Regions from separate parts of the Streptomyces sp. NPDC029169 genome, predicted to be linked through region 1. Evidence: riboswitches for the same ligand, from Rfam matches in the RefSeq annotation. Region 1 holds a riboswitch; each other region holds the start of a gene.
The links. Region 1 has a riboswitch for cobalamin ahead of ACZ4VI_RS14810 (energy-coupling factor ABC transporter permease). Riboswitches for the same ligand answer to the same signal wherever they lie in the genome.
Positions count from the first base shown of each region.

Region 1 (5,701 bases):
CCGCTGCACGGGGGGTTCGTGGGGCCCGGGATGCTGTCGGCCGCGTGCCCCGGGGAGGTGTTCACGTCGCCCGTGCCCGATCAGATGGTGCGGGCCGCCGCCGCGGTCGACAGTGGGGCCGGGGTGCTGTTCGTCGTCAAGAACTACACCGGTGACGTGCTCAACTTCGAGATGGCCGCCGAACTCGCCGAGGACGAGGGCATCCAGATCGCCAAGGTGCTCGTCGACGACGACGTGGCGGTGACGGACAGTCTGTACACGGCCGGGCGGCGCGGAACCGGGGCGACGCTCTTCGTGGAGAAGATCGCCGGGGCCGCGGCCGAGGAGGGCGCGCCGCTGGAGCGGGTGGAGTCGGTCGCGCGGCGGGTGAACGAGCGGTCGCGGAGTTTCGGTGTGGCGCTGAGCGCCTGCACCACGCCCGCGAAGGGCAGCCCTACCTTCGAACTTCCCGAGGGTGAGTTGGAGTTGGGGATCGGCATCCACGGGGAGCCGGGGCGTGAGCGGCGGCCGATGATGACCTCGGGCGAGATCGCGGACGTCGCCGTCGATGCCGTACTGGAGGATCTGCGGCCGACCGGTCCGGTCCTGGTCCTGGTGAACGGGATGGGCGGCACGCCGCTGCTCGAACTGTACGGGTTCAACGCCGAGGTACAGCGGGTCCTGGCCGAGCGCGGGGTCCCGGTCGCCCGCACACTGGTGGGCAACTACGTGACCTCGCTGGACATGGCCGGCTGCTCGGTGACGGTCTGCGAGGCCGACGAGGAGTTGTTGCGGCTGTGGGACGCGCCCGTGCAGACGCCCGCTCTGCGCTGGGGCCGGTGAGCGGGGGATGCCCGAAGTGAACGAGTTCGACGCCGCGTTCTTCCGTCGCTGGCTGACCACGGCCGCGGCCGCCGTCGACCGGGAGGCCGGGCACCTGACCGAGCTCGACTCGGCGATCGGCGACGCGGACCACGGCACCAACCTGAAGCGGGGGTTCGCCGCCGTGACGGACCTCCTGGACAAGGAGCCGACCGAGACACCGGGGGCCGTACTCGTCGCCGCTGGGCGGCAGTTGATCTCCACCGTCGGAGGCGCCTCCGGACCGCTGTACGGGACGCTGCTGCGCCGCACCGGCAAGGCGCTCGGGGACGGCACCTCGGTGACGCGGCAGGACCTGGCGGCGGCGCTGGCCGCCGGGGTCGCCGCCGTCGGCCAGCTCGGCGGGGCCCAGGTCGGGGACAAGACGATGCTGGACGCGCTCGTTCCGGCGGCCGAGGCGCTCGGCGACTCCTTCGCCGCCGCCCGGGACGCGGCCGAGGCCGGCGCCCTCGCGACCGTACCGCTCCAGGCGCGCAAGGGCCGGGCGAGCTATCTGGGCGAGCGTTCCATCGGCCACCAGGACCCCGGAGCCACCTCGTCGGCGCTGCTCGTCGCCGCCCTGGCGGAGGTGGCCGCCGCGTGACCGGTCCGGTGGGCATCGTGCTTGTCTCGCACAGCGCGGGCGTGGCCGACGCCGTCGCCGCCTTGGCCCAGGGGCTCGCGGGCGGCGGCCCGACCGCGCCGGTCGCCGCCGCCGGCGGCACCCCCGACGGAGGCCTCGGCACCAGCTCCGAGCGGATCGTCGAGGCGGCGAAGGCGGTCGACCGGGGCGCCGGGGTGGCCCTCCTCGTCGACCTCGGCAGCGCCGTCCTGACCGTCAAGGCGCTTCTCGCCGAGGGGGACGAACTGCCCGTGGGATCACGGCTCGTGGATGCCCCGTTCGTCGAGGGCGCCGTCGCCGCCCTCGTCACCGCGAGCGCGGGCGGGGACCTGGACGCGGTGGTGGCCGCGGCCTCGGAGGCGTACACGTACCGGAAGGAGTGACCGGGGGACGGAAGGCGTGAGCCGGGGACGGAAGGAGTGAACAGAGACGGACGGGGGTGAGCCGGGGACGGAAGGAGTGAACAGAGACGGACGGGGGTGAGCCGGGGGCCGGCAGGGGGGAGCCGGGGACGGAAGGAGTGAGCCGGGGACGCAAGGGGTGAGGCGAGGCGGAAGGGGTGTGCCGGGGGCCCGGGAGGCTCGTCACACACCGTCCCGGGGAGGCGCCGTGTTGTGATGTAGCTGGTCAACCCACTAATGTCACAGCGCCTTGGTGTACGGGAAACCGGTGCGGTACCGGTGCGGCCCTCGCCACTGTGATCGGGAAGTCCGGCTCCATCCCTCCGGGGAAGCCACTGGACCGCCGCGGGAGACCGCGGCGGTGTGGGAAGGCGGAGCCGCGGCGGCATGACCCGTCAGCCAGGAGACCGGCCAAGGTGCGTTGTCCATCCACGAGGTGCTGGAGAGGGTCTCCCAACCATGCATATAGCCGAGGGGTATCTGCCCCCTGTGCACGCGGCCGCCTGGGGCGTCGCGTCCGCTCCCTTCGTCGTCCACGGCGTCCGCGCGCTGACCCGTGAGGTCAAGGCCAACCCCGAGTCCACCCTGCTGCTCGGTGCGTCCGGTGCGTTCACCTTCGTCCTCTCCGCCCTCAAGCTCCCGTCGGTGACGGGCAGTTGCTCGCACCCGACCGGTACGGGCCTGGGCGCCATCCTGTTCCGTCCGCCGGTGATGGCGGTCCTGGGCACGATCACGCTGCTCTTCCAGGCGCTGCTGCTCGCCCACGGCGGGCTCACCACGCTCGGCGCCAACGTGTTCTCGATGGCGATCGTGGGGCCGTGGGCCGGTTTCGGTACGTACTGGCTGCTGCGCCGCTTCGAAGTGCCGCTCATGGTGAGCGTGTTCTTCGGCGCGTTCGTCGCCGACCTGTCGACGTACTGCGTGACCAGCGTCCAGCTCGCGCTGGCCTTCCCCGACCCGGGCAGCGGTGTGCTCGGCGCGCTGGCCAAGTTCGGCGGCATCTTCGCGGTCACGCAGCTGCCGCTCGCCGTCAGCGAGGGGCTGCTCACGGTGCTCGTGATGCGGCTGCTCACGCAGTCCAGCAAGAGCGACCTGACCCGGCTCGGTGTCCTGCTGCCGTCCCGTAAGAAGTCCGATGAGAAGACCGACGCGGCGGAGGCGAGCGCCCGATGAGCCGTAACGCGAAGATCAACACCCTGCTGCTGCTCGTCGTCGCGGCGCTGGCGGTGCTCCCGCTCGCGCTGGGTCTCGGCGACGGCAAGGAGGAGCCGTTCACGGGCGCGGACGGGCAGGCGGAGGCGGCGATCACCGAGATCGACCCGGACTACGAGCCGTGGTTCAGCCCGCTGTACGAGCCGCCGTCCGCCGAGATCGAGTCGGGGCTGTTCTCCCTGCAGGCGGCACTCGGCGCCGGAGTGCTCGCGTACTACTTCGGGCTGCGGCGCGGGCGCAGGCAGGGTGAGGCGCGCGCGGCGGCGAAGCTGTCGCGAGCGGCCACGGGCGACGAGTAGCCGCCGGTGCTGCCGATCGACGCCGCGGCGCACAGCAGTCGCTGGCGCCGCCGACACCCTGCCGAGAAGGCCGTGCTCGGATTCGGTCTGACGCTGTGCGCGGTCTGTCTGCCGCCGTGGCCCGGTGCCGTCCTGGTCGCGGCGGCCACCCTGGGCGTCCTCCTCGGTCCGGCCGGGGTGCCGGGGCGTCAGCTGTGGCGCGCGTTCCGCATCCCGCTGGGCTTCTGTGTGACGGGTGCGGTCCCGCTCCTCTTCGAGGTGGGCGGGGCCCGGGGCCTCGTCGCGCTCGCGGAGAACGGTCCGGTCCACGCGGGTGAGCTGTTGCTGCGGACGTCGTCCGCGTCCTTGGGCGTGCTGCTGTTCGCCTTCACCACACCCGTCTCGGACGTGCTGCCGCGACTGGTGCGGGCCGGGGTGCCGGCGCCGGTGGTGGACGTGGCGCTGGTGATGTACCGGATCAGCTTTCTTCTTTTGGATTCAATATCCAAAATCCGGCAGGCGCAGGCGGCCCGGCTGGGGCTGACCACGCGGGCGGCGGCCTGGCGTTCCCTCGCCGGCCTCGGCGCGACGGCGTTCGTGCGCGCCTTCGACCGGGCGCAGCGCCTGCAGTCGGGCCTCGCCGGGCGGGGTTACGACGGGACGCTGCGGGTCCTTGTGCCGGAGGCCGCGGTCTCGGGCCGCTTCCTCGCCTCGACGGCCGGCCTGCTGGGCGGGCTCGTTGCCCTCACTCTCGTACTGGAAAGGTCCCTGCCGTGAGTCCTGCGCCACCTGTCGTGGAACTGGTGAAGGCCACGTTCGCCTACGAGGACGGGCCGGTCGTCCTCGACGGCATCGACTTCGCCGTGCCGGAGGGCCGGGCGATGGCACTCCTCGGCCGTAACGGCGGCGGCAAGACGACGATGCTGCGGCTGCTGAGCGGGGGCCTGCGCTGCGGGAGCGGCGCGCTCCGGCTGGACGGCGAGGAGGTGTCGTACGACAGGAAGGGACTGACGCTCCTGCGGACGACCGTGCAGCTGGTCGTCCAGGACCCGGACGACCAGCTCTTCGCGGCCTCGGTCGGTCAGGACGTGTCGTTCGGGCCGATGAACCTGGGACTGCCGGAGGAGGAGGTACGGCTCCGGGTGCGCGAGGCGCTGGAGGCGCTGGACATCGTCGCGCTGGAGGACCGGCCGACGCATCTGCTCTCGTACGGGCAGCGGAAGCGGGCTGCGATCGCCGGCGCCGTCGCGATGCGCCCCCGGGTTCTCATCATGGACGAGCCGACGGCCGGTCTCGATCCGCACGGGCAGGAACGGCTCCTTGAGGTCCTTGGCCGGCTGCGGGAGTCGGGTACCACGGTGGTGATGGCCACCCATGACGTCGACCTGGCGCTGCGCTGGGCGGACGAGGCCGCGGTCCTCTCGCCGGAGGGCCTCCGAACGGGCCCGGTCGAGGAGCTGCTCGCCGACGACGCGCTGCTCGACGCGGCCCGGCTTCGCCGCCCGTGGGGCATGGCGGTGACGCGCCTGCTGCGCGCGCACGGGCTGCTCGCCGCGGACAGGGAGGGCCCGCGCACGGCGGAGGACCTGGACGGCTGGGTCACAGCGACCCGAGAGGCTTGACCACCTCACTGGTCACATCGCGGCCCCCGGCGGATCCCAGCCGGGGGCCGTGGTGCGTCATGGCAACGTCGCGCAGATCACCCTCCCACTGTTATGCAACTAGTTGCACAAGCGCCCTCGCCTCGTCTACAACAGTCCTGACGACCCCTGCGCGAGGAGGCGCCCCCATGACCCCGTACCCGCACCTGCTGAGCCCGCTCGACCTCGGGTTCACCACCCTGCCCAACCGGGTGCTCATGGGTTCCATGCACGTGGGCCTGGAGGAGACCGAGAACGGTTTCGCGCGCATGGCCGCCTTCTATGCCGAGCGGGCCCGCGGCGGGGTCGGGCTCATCGTGACCGGCGGCATCGCCCCCAACGAGGCAGGCCGGCCCTGGGACGGCGGCGCCAAGCTGACCACCGACGAGGAGGTGGCCGAGCACCGGCTCATCACCGACGCCGTGCACGGCGAGGGCGGGCGGATCGCGATGCAGATCCTGCACTTCGGCCGGTACGCCTACCACCCCGCGCTCGTCGCCCCGAGCGCCATCCAGGCGCCGATCAGCCCCTTCGTACCCAACGAGCTGACCGACGCCGAGGTCGAGCAGACCGTCGAGGACTACGCCCGCTGCGCCGAGCTCGCCAAGGCCGCCGGGTACGACGGCGTCGAGGTCATGGGCTCCGAGGGCTACCTGATCAACGAGTTCATCGCGGCCGCCACCAACCACCGCACCGACCGCTGGGGCG
Region 1 covers NZ_JBVHXA010000006.1:351,262-356,962, reverse strand. Annotated here, with positions in the region: gene dhaK (dihydroxyacetone kinase subunit DhaK) at 1-822, shown strand, start outside; gene dhaL (dihydroxyacetone kinase subunit DhaL) at 830-1,444, shown strand; gene ACZ4VI_RS14815 (PTS-dependent dihydroxyacetone kinase phosphotransferase subunit DhaM) at 1,441-1,845, shown strand; cobalamin riboswitch at 2,098-2,293, shown strand; gene ACZ4VI_RS14810 (energy-coupling factor ABC transporter permease) at 2,323-3,036, shown strand; gene ACZ4VI_RS14805 (energy-coupling factor ABC transporter substrate-binding protein) at 3,033-3,374, shown strand; gene cbiQ (cobalt ECF transporter T component CbiQ) at 3,381-4,130, shown strand; gene ACZ4VI_RS14795 (ATP-binding cassette domain-containing protein) at 4,127-4,975, shown strand; gene ACZ4VI_RS14790 (oxidoreductase) at 5,143-5,701, shown strand, end outside.

Region 2 (5,701 bases), on a different contig from region 1:
ACGGCCGACGACACCCTCGCCGGGCTGCTCGACATCTCGCCCGGCGGGCGCGTGCTGCGGATCGAGCGGCTGCGGCTCGCGAGCGGTGAGCCGATGGCGATCGAGACCACGCACCTGTCGGCCAAACGCTTCCCGGCGCTGCGCCGCTCCCTGGTGAAGTACACCTCGCTCTACACCGCGCTCGCCGAGGTGTACGACGTGCACCTGGCCGAGGCCGAGGAGACCATCGAGACCTCGCTCGCCACCCCGCGCGAGGCCGGCCTGCTCGGTACGGACGTGGGCCTGCCGATGCTGATGCTCTCCCGCCACTCGCTGGACGCGCAGGGCGAGCCCGTCGAGTGGGTGCGCTCGGTGTACCGCGGCGACCGGTACAAGTTCGTGGCGCGGCTGCAGAGGCCCAACGGCTAGCGGCCCAACGGCTGAAAAAGATCGCTCATACGCTGAACCAGCGCCCCGATATCTCCGTGAGGAGTGTCGGGGCGCTGTCGTACCCGGAAGGTGATCCGTCCGCTATTCGGACGGGGGTTCCATAGAGTGAAACGGTCCCCTAGATTTCCTCCGCATTGCACAGCTGATCAAGGGTGTTCGCGAGGGGACGGAGTCGCCGTATGTCGGAAGTGACACAAAAGAAGGAACCGGTCATCACCCCGGTTCGGGTGGTGGTGGCGCTCTGTCTGTTCGCGCCGTTCGTGGCGATGCTCTGGGTGAGCTCGTACGCGAAGGTCGAACCGATGTTCATCGGCATCCCGTTCTTCTACTGGTACCAGATGGCGTGGGTGCTCATCTCGACCGCGCTGACCATGATCGCGTTCAAGCTGTGGCAGCGTGACCAGCGCGCCCGCAAGGGAGGTGCGTCGAAGTGAAGGACGGCGTGAACGGCGTCGCACTCGCCGTCTTCATCTTCTTCTTCCTGGCCGTCACGGTCATGGGCTTCCTCGCCTCGCGCTGGCGCAGGGCCGAGAACGAGCACAGCCTCGACGAATGGGGCCTGGGCGGACGGTCGTTCGGCACCTGGGTGACCTGGTTCCTGCTGGGCGGCGACCTCTACACCGCGTACACCTTCGTCGCCGTCCCGGCGGCGATCTACGCGGCGGGCGCGGCCGGCTTCTTCGCCGTGCCGTACACGATCCTCGTCTACCCGCTGATCTTCACCTTCCTGCCCCGCCTCTGGTCGGTGTCGCACAAGCACGGGTACGTCACCACCTCGGACTTCGTGCGCGGACGCTGGGGTTCCAAGGGCCTGTCGCTGGCGGTCGCCGTCACCGGCATCCTCGCGACCATGCCGTACATCGCGCTCCAGCTCGTCGGCATCCAGGCGGTCCTGGACGTGATGGGCGTGGGCGGCGGCGAGAACACGCACTGGTTCGTCAAGGACCTGCCGCTGCTCATCGCCTTCGGTGTCCTCGCGGCGTACACCTACTCCTCGGGTCTGCGCGCCCCGGCGCTCATCGCCTTCGTCAAGGACACCCTGATCTACATCGTCATCGCGGTGGCGATCATCTACATCCCGATCAAGCTGGGCGGCTTCGACGAGATCTTCACCAAGGCCGGCGAGGCGTACGCGACGATCAACCCGGCGACCGAGAAGCCGCGCGGCGCGCTGGTGCCGGGCGAGATGGGCCAGTGGGGCTACGCGACGCTCGCGCTCGGCTCGGCGCTCGCGCTCTTCATGTACCCGCACTCGATCACGGCGACGCTCTCCTCGCGCAGCCGTGACGTGATCCGCCGCAACACCACGATCCTGCCGCTGTACTCGCTGATGCTGGGCCTGCTCGCGCTGCTCGGCTTCATGGCGATCGCCGCCGGTGTGAAGGTGACCAACGGTCAGCTCGCCATCCCGCAGCTGTTCGAGAACATGTTCCCGGACTGGTTCGCGGGCGTCGCCTTCGCCGCCATCGGCATCGGCGCGCTGGTGCCGGCCGCGATCATGTCGATCGCCGCCGCCAACCTCTTCACCCGCAACATCTACAAGGACTTCCTGAAGCCGGACGCCACGCCGGAGCAGGAGACCAAGGTGTCCAAGCTGGTGTCGCTGCTCGTCAAGGTCGGTGCGCTGGCCTTCGTCCTCACCATGGACAAGACGGTCGCCATCAACTTCCAGCTGCTCGGTGGCATCTGGATCCTGCAGACCCTCCCGGCCCTGGTCGGCGGCCTGTTCACCCGCTGGTTCCACCGCTGGGCGCTGCTCACGGGCTGGGCCGTCGGCATGGTCTACGGCACGCTGGCCGCGTACGGCGTGGCCAGCCCGACCCAGAAGCACTTCGGCGGCTCGTCCGCCGAGATCCCGGGCATCGGCGAGATCGGTTACATCGGCCTCACCGCCTTCGTGATCAACGTCCTCGTCACCGTCGTCCTGACCTTCGTCCTGAAGGCCGTCAAGGCCCCGGAGGGCGTGGACGAGACCTCGCCGTCGGACTACACGGCGGACGCGGGCGACAAGGGCGTCGCCACCGAGCTGCCGAAGGTGGGCGTCGGCTCCCACTGAGCCGCTCCGGACACGACCGAAGGCCGTCGCGCTTCCTCAGGGAAAGCGCGGCGGCCTTCTTCGGTGCGTCCCCGCCCGACCGCGCGGAGCTTGAGGCCCGCGCCCGGGCCCTGCAGACCCTTCCCGGGCACGTGTACGTGACGGAGGTCGACGGCTTCCGTACGGAGAACGGGCTGCGCATCCAGGTCGGCGACGGAGCCCCCGGCAACGGAGTGGGCGCGAGCGGCTGAGCGCGGCAGACTGCGTCGCATGGACTTCACCACCAGGGCGGTACGGCCCGAGGAGTACGACGCCCTCGGGGAGATCATCGGGCAGGCGTATCTCGCCGACGAGCTGCTCCACTTCGGCGAGGGCGACTGGTATCTGGGCGAGCTGCGGGACGTGGCCAAGCGGGCCGCGGCGGCCGAGGTGCTGGTGGCCGTCGACGCGGAGGGCACGCTGCTTGGCGGCGTGACCTTCGTCCCCTCGCCCGGACCGATGGCCGACCTCGCCCGCGAGGGCGAGGCCGAGATCCGGATGCTGGCCGTCGACCGCGCCGCCCGCGGCCGGGGCGTCGGCGAGGCGCTCGTACGGGCCTGCATCGAGCGCGCGCGGGCCGTCGAGGGCTGCGTACGGATCGTCCTGTCCACCCAGCCCGCCATGCGCGGCGCCCACCGCGTGTACGAGCGGCTCGGCTTCCGGCGCACCCCGGAACGGGACTGGAGCCCCCTCCCCGAGCAGCCGGAGTTCCTTCTGCTCAGCTACGCCCTGGAGTTGTAGGCGCACGGGCGACACACAACATGTGGGGGGTGCTTCGAGGAGCGCCCCCCACATGTATGCTCGTGCTCGCTGTTCTCGCAGGGGAATCCGGTGGAAATCCGGAACTGTCCCGCAACGGTGTGGTTTCGGTGTGCTTGTGCACCGGCCGAGTCCGAAGACCTGCGGACAGCGCGCCCGGTCCTTCCGTTCCGGGTGCCACAGACGTCCGGGCCTCGCGGAGTGGGCCGTGGCGCGGCCCTCCCCTGCGTACGGGTGTGGCCGCCGCCCGCCTCCCCCCGCCGGCCCCGAGCCGAGCGAGGGAGAGCCCCCACGTGACCATCGCGCCCGCCGATCCGGCCGCAGTGATCGAGAGCGACGGCAAGGAGAGCGACGGACCCGGGACCGTACTCCTGCGGACCCTGACCGACCTCACCGCCGACCTCACCGACACCGACCCCGGCAAGGTCGCCGCCGCCGCGCTGCGCGGCCGCAACGCCGGTTCGGACGAGGCGGAGCTGCGCGAACTGGCCACGGAGGCGGCCGCGGGTCTGATCGCCGAGGACCCCGCGTACTCCCGGCTCGCGGCCCGGCTGCTCACGATCACGATCGCCGACGAGGCGGCCTCCCAGGGCTCGGTCACCTTCTCCGAGTCCGTCGCCGTCGGTCACCGCGAGGGCCTGATCGCCGACCGCACCGCCGCGTTCGTCGCCCTGCACGCCGAGCGGCTCGACGCGCTCATCGACGGCACCGCGGACGACCGCTTCGGCTACTTCGGCCTGCGCACCCTCTACTCCCGTTACCTGCTGCGTCACCCGATCACCCGCAAGGTGATCGAGACGCCGCAGCACTTCATGCTCCGCGTCGCCTGCGGTCTGGCCGAGGACGACTCCACGCGCGCCCTGGACGAAGTCGCCGCGCTGTACGGGCTGATGAGCCGGCTGGACTACCTGCCCTCCTCCCCCACGCTCTTCAACTCCGGCACCCGCCACCCGCAGATGTCGTCCTGCTACCTCCTCGACTCCCCGCTCGACGAGCTGGACTCCATCTACGACCGTTACCACCAGGTCGCGCGGCTCTCGAAGCACGCGGGCGGCATCGGGCTCTCGTACTCCCGTATCCGCGCCCGCGGTTCGCTGATCCGCGGCACCAACGGGCACTCCAACGGCATCGTGCCGTTCCTGAAGACCCTGGACGCCTCGGTCGCGGCCGTGAACCAGGGCGGGCGGCGAAAGGGCGCGGCCGCGGTCTACCTGGAGACCTGGCACGCGGACATCGAGGAGTTCCTTGAGCTGCGCGACAACACCGGTGAGGACGCCCGGCGTACGCACAACCTGAACCTGGCGCACTGGATCCCGGACGAGTTCATGCGCCGCGTCAACGCCGACGCCGAGTGGTCGCTCTTCTCCCCGGCCGACGTGCCCGAGCTGGTCGACCTGTGGGGCGAGGAGTTCGACGCCGCGTACCGCGCCGCCGAGGCGAAGGGGCTCGCCCGCAAGACCATGCCCGCCCGTGACCTGTACGGCCGGATGATGCGGACCCTCGCCCAGACCGGCAACGGCTGGATGACGTTCAAGGACGCCTCGAACCGCACGGCCAACCAGACCGCCGAGCCGGGCCACACGGTCCACTCCTCCAACCTCTGCACGGAGATCCTGGAGGTCACGGACGACGGCGAGACGGCGGTCTGCAACCTGGGTTCGGTGAACCTGGGAGCATTCGTCGTCGACGGCGACATCGACTGGGAGCGCCTGGACGAGACCGTCCGCACGGCCGTCACGTTCCTCGACCGGGTCGTGGACATCAACTTCTACCCGACCGAGCAGGCCGGCCGCTCCAACGCCCGCTGGCGCCCGGTGGGCCTGGGCGCGATGGGCCTCCAGGACGTCTTCTTCCAGCTGAAGCTGCCCTTCGACTCGGCGGAGGCGCGCGCCCTGTCCACCCGTATCGCCGAGCGGATCATGCTGGCGGCGTACGAGGCCTCCGCCGACCTCGCCGAGCGCAACGGCCCCCTGCCGGCCTGGGAGAAGACCCGTACGGCGCGCGGTGTCCTGCACCCCGACCACTACGACGTCGAGCTGAACTGGCCGGAGCGGTGGACGGCGCTGCGCGAGCGGATCGCGTCGACCGGCATGCGCAACTCCCTCCTCCTCGCCATCGCGCCGACGGCGACGATCGCCTCGATCGCGGGCGTGTACGAGTGCATCGAGCCGCAGGTCTCCAACCTGTTCAAGCGCGAGACGCTCTCGGGAGAGTTCCTCCAGGTCAACTCGTACCTGGTGGAGGAGCTGAAGCGGCTCGGCGTGTGGGACGCGCAGACCCGCGAGGCACTGCGCGAGTCCAACGGCTCGGTGGCCGGCTTCACCTGGGTCCCGGCCGAGGTCCGCGAGCTGTACCGGACGGCGTGGGAGATCCCGCAGCGCGGCCTGATCGACATGGCGGCGGCCCGCACGCCGTTCCTGGACCAGAGCCAGTCCCTGA
Region 2 covers NZ_JBVHXA010000003.1:500,934-506,634, reverse strand. Annotated here, with positions in the region: gene ACZ4VI_RS09040 (GntR family transcriptional regulator) at 1-408, shown strand, start outside; gene ACZ4VI_RS09035 (DUF3311 domain-containing protein) at 609-863, shown strand; gene mctP (monocarboxylate uptake permease MctP) at 860-2,485, shown strand; gene ACZ4VI_RS09025 (GNAT family N-acetyltransferase) at 2,735-3,244, shown strand; cobalamin riboswitch at 3,297-3,425, shown strand; gene ACZ4VI_RS09020 (ribonucleoside-diphosphate reductase subunit alpha) at 3,556-5,701, shown strand, end outside.
Region 2: another riboswitch for cobalamin. It lies ahead of ACZ4VI_RS09020 (ribonucleoside-diphosphate reductase subunit alpha); the one in region 1 lies ahead of ACZ4VI_RS14810 (energy-coupling factor ABC transporter permease).

Region 3 (5,701 bases), on a different contig from region 1:
TGAGCGGAGTTCGAGCAGCAGGTCGCGGGCGGCCGCCACCTGGTGCGTACGGGACTTCGAGCCCGGGTTGTAGAGCGCCAGGACCAGGTCCGCCTCCGCGGCCGCGCGCAGCCGGGTGGCGATGACGTCCCAGGGCTTGAGGCGGTCGGAGAGCGAGATGGTCGCGTAGTCGTGGCCCAGCGGCGCGCCCGCCGCGGCCGCCGCCGCGTTCGCGGCCGTCACGCCCGGCAGGACCCGTACCGGAACGTCCGCGTACCGCTCCTCCGACGCCACCTCCAGGACCGCCGTCGCCATGGCGAAGACCCCCGGGTCGCCGCCTGAGACGACCGCCACCCGGCGGCCGCGCAGGGCCAGGTCGAGCGCGAACTCGGCGCGCTCGGACTCGACCTTGTTGTCCGAGCCGTGCCGGCGCTGGCCGGGGCGGAGCGACGGGACCCGGTCGAGGTAGGTGGTGTAGCCGACGAGGTCGTCGGCGTTGACCAGCGCGCCGCGCGACTCCGGGGTCAGCCAGGGTGCGCCTGCCGGGCCGGTGCCGACGACGACGACCTCGCCCCGCTCGCGGGACTCGGGGGTCACAGCGTCGATACGGGAGGGGAGGACCGCCACCGAGAAGTACGGGACCGTCTCCGGGTCCACCTCGGCGAGCTCGGAGGTCCGCTCGCCCGCCATGAACGCCCGCTCCACATACCGCGCGTCCTCGAGCCGGCCCGCCCGCTCCAGCGCGCGCCGGACGGTCGGGAACGTCCGGCCCAGCTTCATCACGACCGCCGAGTCCGTGCCCGCGAGCCGGGCCGTCAGCTCGTCCTCCGGCAGCGTGCCGGGGATGATCGTCAGGACCTCCTCCGCCTCGCACAGCGGCTCCCCGAGCCGTGCGGCGGCCGCGCTGACCGAGGTGACACCGGGGATGACGGTGGTGTCGTAACGGTCCGCGAGCCGCTTGTGCATGTGCTGGTACGAGCCGTAGAAGAGCGGGTCGCCCTCGGCGAGCACGGCGACCGTGCGGCCCGCGTCCAGGTGGGCGGCGAGGCGGGCCGCCGCCTCCTCGTAGAAGTCGTCGAGCGCGCCCCGGTAGCCGCCGGGGTGGTCCGTGGTCTCCACCGTGAGCGGGTACATCAGCCGCTCCTCGATGTGGTCCTCGCGGATGTGCTCGGCGGCTATGGACCGGGCGATGGAGCGGCCGTGCCGGGCGGAGTGGTACGCGATCACGTCGGCGGCGGCGATGGCCTTCACGGCCGCCACCGTCATCAGGTTCGGGTCGCCGGGGCCGAGGCCCACGCCGTACAGCTTTCCGGTCACTGCTGGATCTCCGCTTCGTGAGCGATCGCGTTGATCGCGGCGGCGGTCATCGCGCTACCGCCGCGCCGGCCCCGTACGACGAGGTAGTCGAGGCCCAGTTCCTGGGCGGCGAGGGCGTCCTTGGACTCGGCGGCGCCGATGAAGCCGACCGGGATGCCGAGGACGGCCGCGGGGCGGGGGGCGCCCTTCGCGATCATCTCCAGGAGGTGGAAGAGGGCGGTGGGCGCGTTGCCGATGGCGACGACGGAGCCTTCGAGGCGGTCGCGCCAGAGTTCGAGGGCGGCGGCGCTGCGGGTGGTGCCGAGCTCGGCGGCGAGCGCGGGCACGGAGGGGTCGGAGAGCGTGCAGACCACGTCGTTGTCGGCGGGCAGCCGCCTGCGGGTGACGCCGCTCGCGACCATCTGCGCGTCGCAGAGGATGGGCGCACCGGCGCGCAGGGCGGCGCGGGCGCGCGAGACGACCTGCGGGGAGTAGGCGATATCGCGTACGAGGTCGGTCATGCCGCAGGCGTGGATCATGCGCACCGCGACCTGGCTGACGTCGGCGGGCAGGCCCGCCAGATCCGCCTCGGCGCGGATCGTGGCAAAGGACTGGCGGTAGATCTCCGCGCCGTCCTTCTCGTAGTCGAACATCGTGTCGTTCTCGCTCATCTCGTGGTTGCTGGGGGGACGCGGGCCGTCGCGACGGCGTCGGGGAGTTCGGTACGGGGGGTGGGGCGCCCGTCCACGAGGTAGGCGCCCTCGCCGGTGGCGACGACATCGACCCACGTAGGGGCTTGAGGATGGCCGCAGCGGCGCTCGCACCCGGAGAAATGGACGGGGAGGCCGCCGTCGCCCGGGGTGGCGTCCGCCCGGACGTCGGCGAGGGACTTGGAGCAGCCGGGGCGCCCGGTGCAGGCGCCGACGCCGTTCCAGGGGTCGTCGGGGCGGGTGATCAGCCCGGCGCCCGCGAGCGCGTCGAGCCGCTCGGGCGCGACGCCGGTCACGACGACGCCCCGCCAGGGGGTCAGCCGTACCTCGTCGGCCGTGGCGGCGAGGGCCCGCAGCTGGGCGGCGGTCAGTCGGCCGAGTGGCGCGAGGACGTGCAGGGCGGTGTCGCCGAGGAGCCCGGGCGCGGGCGGCGCGCCCCGGGGGACCTCTGTCGTGGATACGGGCTCCGCCACGACCCCGGCCCGGGCGAGGGCCCCGGCCAGGTCAGGCCGGCACCCCTCAGGCAGCTCCCGCACCCGCCAGGCCCCGTTCCCGGCGTCCCGCGCGGCGTCGAGAAAGGCCAAGGCGGCGGCGAGCGCGGCGCGGGGCGCGTCGGCGTGAGCGACCCGAAAGACCTGGGCGCCGACGCGGAGCAGCGCGACGGATGCGCCGCACGCGGGCCGACCGGCCGCCGACGTGGCCGCGCTGCCGACCCGCGGCGCGTCCGGGTCCTGGACCCCGTCCGGGTCCTGGACCCGGGCCGCGGGCAGCCCGGCCGCCGACGTGGCCGCGCTGCCGGCCCGCGACGCGTCCGGGTCCCGGATCCCGTCCGGGTCCTGGATCCCGTCCGGGTCCTGGACTCCGGCCGCGGGCCGCCCGGCCGGCGGCGTCGCCGCACCCCCGCCACGCGGCACGTCGGGCTCCCGGACCCTGGCCGTACCCTCGCCGTCCGCCCAGGACGCCGCTGCGATCAAGGTCACATCTCCGCCGAGCCCCGCCACGTCCCCGCGGCCGTCGTCGAGGGCGAAGAGGAAGCGGCCCGAGAGGGCGGCCGCGGCGGGCTCCGCGCACAGCAGCGCGTCCAGTTCGCGGGCCCACAACTGCACGTCACCGCAGCCGAGTCCGTCCAGTCCGGCCGCCGGGGAGGCGACGATGTTCCGGACACGCTCATGGGTCGGGGAGGGCAGCAGACCGGCCCCCGCGAGCAGCTCCGCCAGCTCCGCCCCGCAGCCCTCGGCGAGGCCGCGCAGCTCCACGTTCCCCCGGGAGGTGACGCTGACGCGCCCGTCGCCCAGGTCCTCGGCCGCGCTGGCCAGGATCTCGGCCTGACGTGCCGTCAACAAACCTGCAGGCAGGCGCAGTCGGGCCAATCGCCCGTCGTCGGCGGCGTGCAGCCGAAGCGCCCCGGGGCAGGCGTCACCGCGGTCCCGTATGACGGGTTCGCCCCGGTTGGGCGTGGTGCGCGGGTCGGTCGGCATGGCGGCGAGCATACCGACGTGGATCCGGGCGACCACCGAGTGTGATCCGGCCAACCCCCCGCCTGGCCGAGGGCACGCTCTACTATGCAGATCGGCATGGGGTCCCAGGACCCCGGGGAGGAAGCCCGGTGAGAATCCGGCGCGGTCCCGCCACTGTGAGCCGGGTCCCGGAAGGGGCCGGGTGAGTCAGGAACTCCTGCCGTCCACACGACCACCCGGGGCGCGGACAACCCCGAGGAAGGCCTGCGCACGCATGCGAATTCTGTTGCTGTCGCACTCCGACACCGACCTGCTCAGCGCCCGCGCGGCCGGCGGCCCGGTCGAGTACCGGTTCGCCAACCCCTCCCGTCTCGCCCTGGACGACCTCCCGGGGCTCCTCGACGGCGCCGACCTCGTTCTCGTACGTCTCCTCGGCGGGCTGCGGGCCTGGGAGGAGGGCCTGGACGCGCTGCGTGCCGCCGGCCGGCCGCTGGTCGTGCTCTCCGGCGAACAGGCCCCGGACGCCCAGCTCATGGAGGCCTCCACGGTCCCCGTCGGCGTCGCCACCGAGGCCCACGCCTACCTCGCGCACGGCGGCCCCGCCAACCTGGAGCAGCTCGCCCGCTTCCTCTCCGACACCGTGCTGCTCACCGGTCACGGCTTCGAGGCCCCGGCCCCCGCCCCCACCTGGGGCCCCCTGGAGCGCACTCCCCGTACGGAGACCGGACCGACCGTCGCCGTGCTCTACTACCGCGCCCACCACATGAGCGGGAACACCGCCTTCGTCGACGCGCTCTGCGAGGCGATCGAGGACGCCGGCGCGCAGGCCCTCCCGCTCTACGTCGCCTCCCTGCGCGCCCCCGAGCCCGAGCTGGTCGACACCCTCCGCCGCGCGGACTCCATCGTCACCACCGTCCTCGCCGCCGGCGGCACCAAGCCCGCCGAGGCGCAGGCCGGCGGGGACGAGGACGCCTGGGACGCGGGCGCGCTCGCCGCCCTCGACGTACCGATCCTGCAGGCGCTCTGCCTCACCGGCTCGCGCTCCGCCTGGGAGGAGAACGACGAGGGGCTCTCCCCGCTGGACGCCGCCAGCCAGGTCGCCGTGCCCGAGTTCGACGGCCGGCTCATCACCGTCCCGTTCTCCTTCAAGGAGATCGACGAGGACGGCCTCCCGGCCTATGTCGCCGACGCCGAGCGCGCGGCCCGGGTCGCCGGGATCGCCGTCCGCCACGCCCGTCTGCGGCACATCCCGAACGCCGAGAAGAAGCTCGCCCTGGTCCTCTCCGCGTACCCGACCAAGCACTCCCGGATCGGCAACGCGGTCGGCCTCGATACCCCCGCCTCCGCCGTCGCGCTGCTGCGCCGACTGCGGGCAGAGGGGTACGACTTCGGGCCCGTGGAGGAGATTCCCGGTCTCGTCTCCGGTGACGGCGACGAGCTGATCTACGCCCTGATCGAGGCCGGCGGCCACGACCAGGACTGGCTCACCGAGGAGCAGCTCGCCCGCAACCCGGTCCGTATCCCGGCCGCCGACTACAAGCGCTGGTACGCGACCCTGCCGGAGGAACTGCGTACGCACGTCGAGGAGCACTGGGGCCCGGCGCCCGGCGAGATGTTCCTCGACCGCTCCCGCAACCCCGAGGGCGACATCGTCCTCGCCGCCCTGCGGCGCGGGAACCTGCTGATCCTCATCCAGCCGCCGCGCGGCTTCGGCGAGAACCCGATCGCGATCTACCACGACCCCGATCTCCCGCCCTCCCACCACTACCTGGCCGCCTACCGCTGGATCGCGGCGCGCGCCGAGGACGGCGGCTTCGGCGCGGACGCGATGGTCCACCTCGGCAAGCACGGCAACCTGGAGTGGCTGCCGGGCAAGAACGCGGGCCTGTCGGCCGCGTGCGGCCCGGACGCGGCGCTCGGCGATCTGCCGCTCGTCTACCCGTTCCTCGTCAACGACCCGGGCGAGGGCACGCAGGCCAAGCGGCGCGTGCACGCGACCCTGGTCGACCACCTGGTGCCGCCGATGGCGCGCGCCGACTCCTACGGTGACATCGCGCGCCTGGAGCAGCTGCTCGACGAGTACGCGCAGATCTCCTCCATGGACCCCTCCAAGCTGCCCGCGATCCGCGCGCAGATCTGGACCCTGATCCAGGCGGCGAAGCTCGACCACGACCTGGGGCTCGAGGACCGGCCGGAGGACGACGGCTTCGACGACTTCCTGCTGCACGTCGACGGCTGGCTCTGCGAGGTCAAGGACGC
Region 3 covers NZ_JBVHXA010000021.1:38,758-44,458, forward strand. Annotated here, with positions in the region: gene ACZ4VI_RS30715 (precorrin-2 C(20)-methyltransferase) at 1-1,296, opposite strand, end outside; gene ACZ4VI_RS30720 (precorrin-8X methylmutase) at 1,293-1,928, opposite strand; gene ACZ4VI_RS30725 (cobalamin biosynthesis protein CobG) at 1,943-3,475, opposite strand; cobalamin riboswitch at 3,543-3,677, shown strand; gene cobN (cobaltochelatase subunit CobN) at 3,717-5,701, shown strand, end outside.
Region 3: another riboswitch for cobalamin. It lies ahead of cobN (cobaltochelatase subunit CobN); the one in region 1 lies ahead of ACZ4VI_RS14810 (energy-coupling factor ABC transporter permease).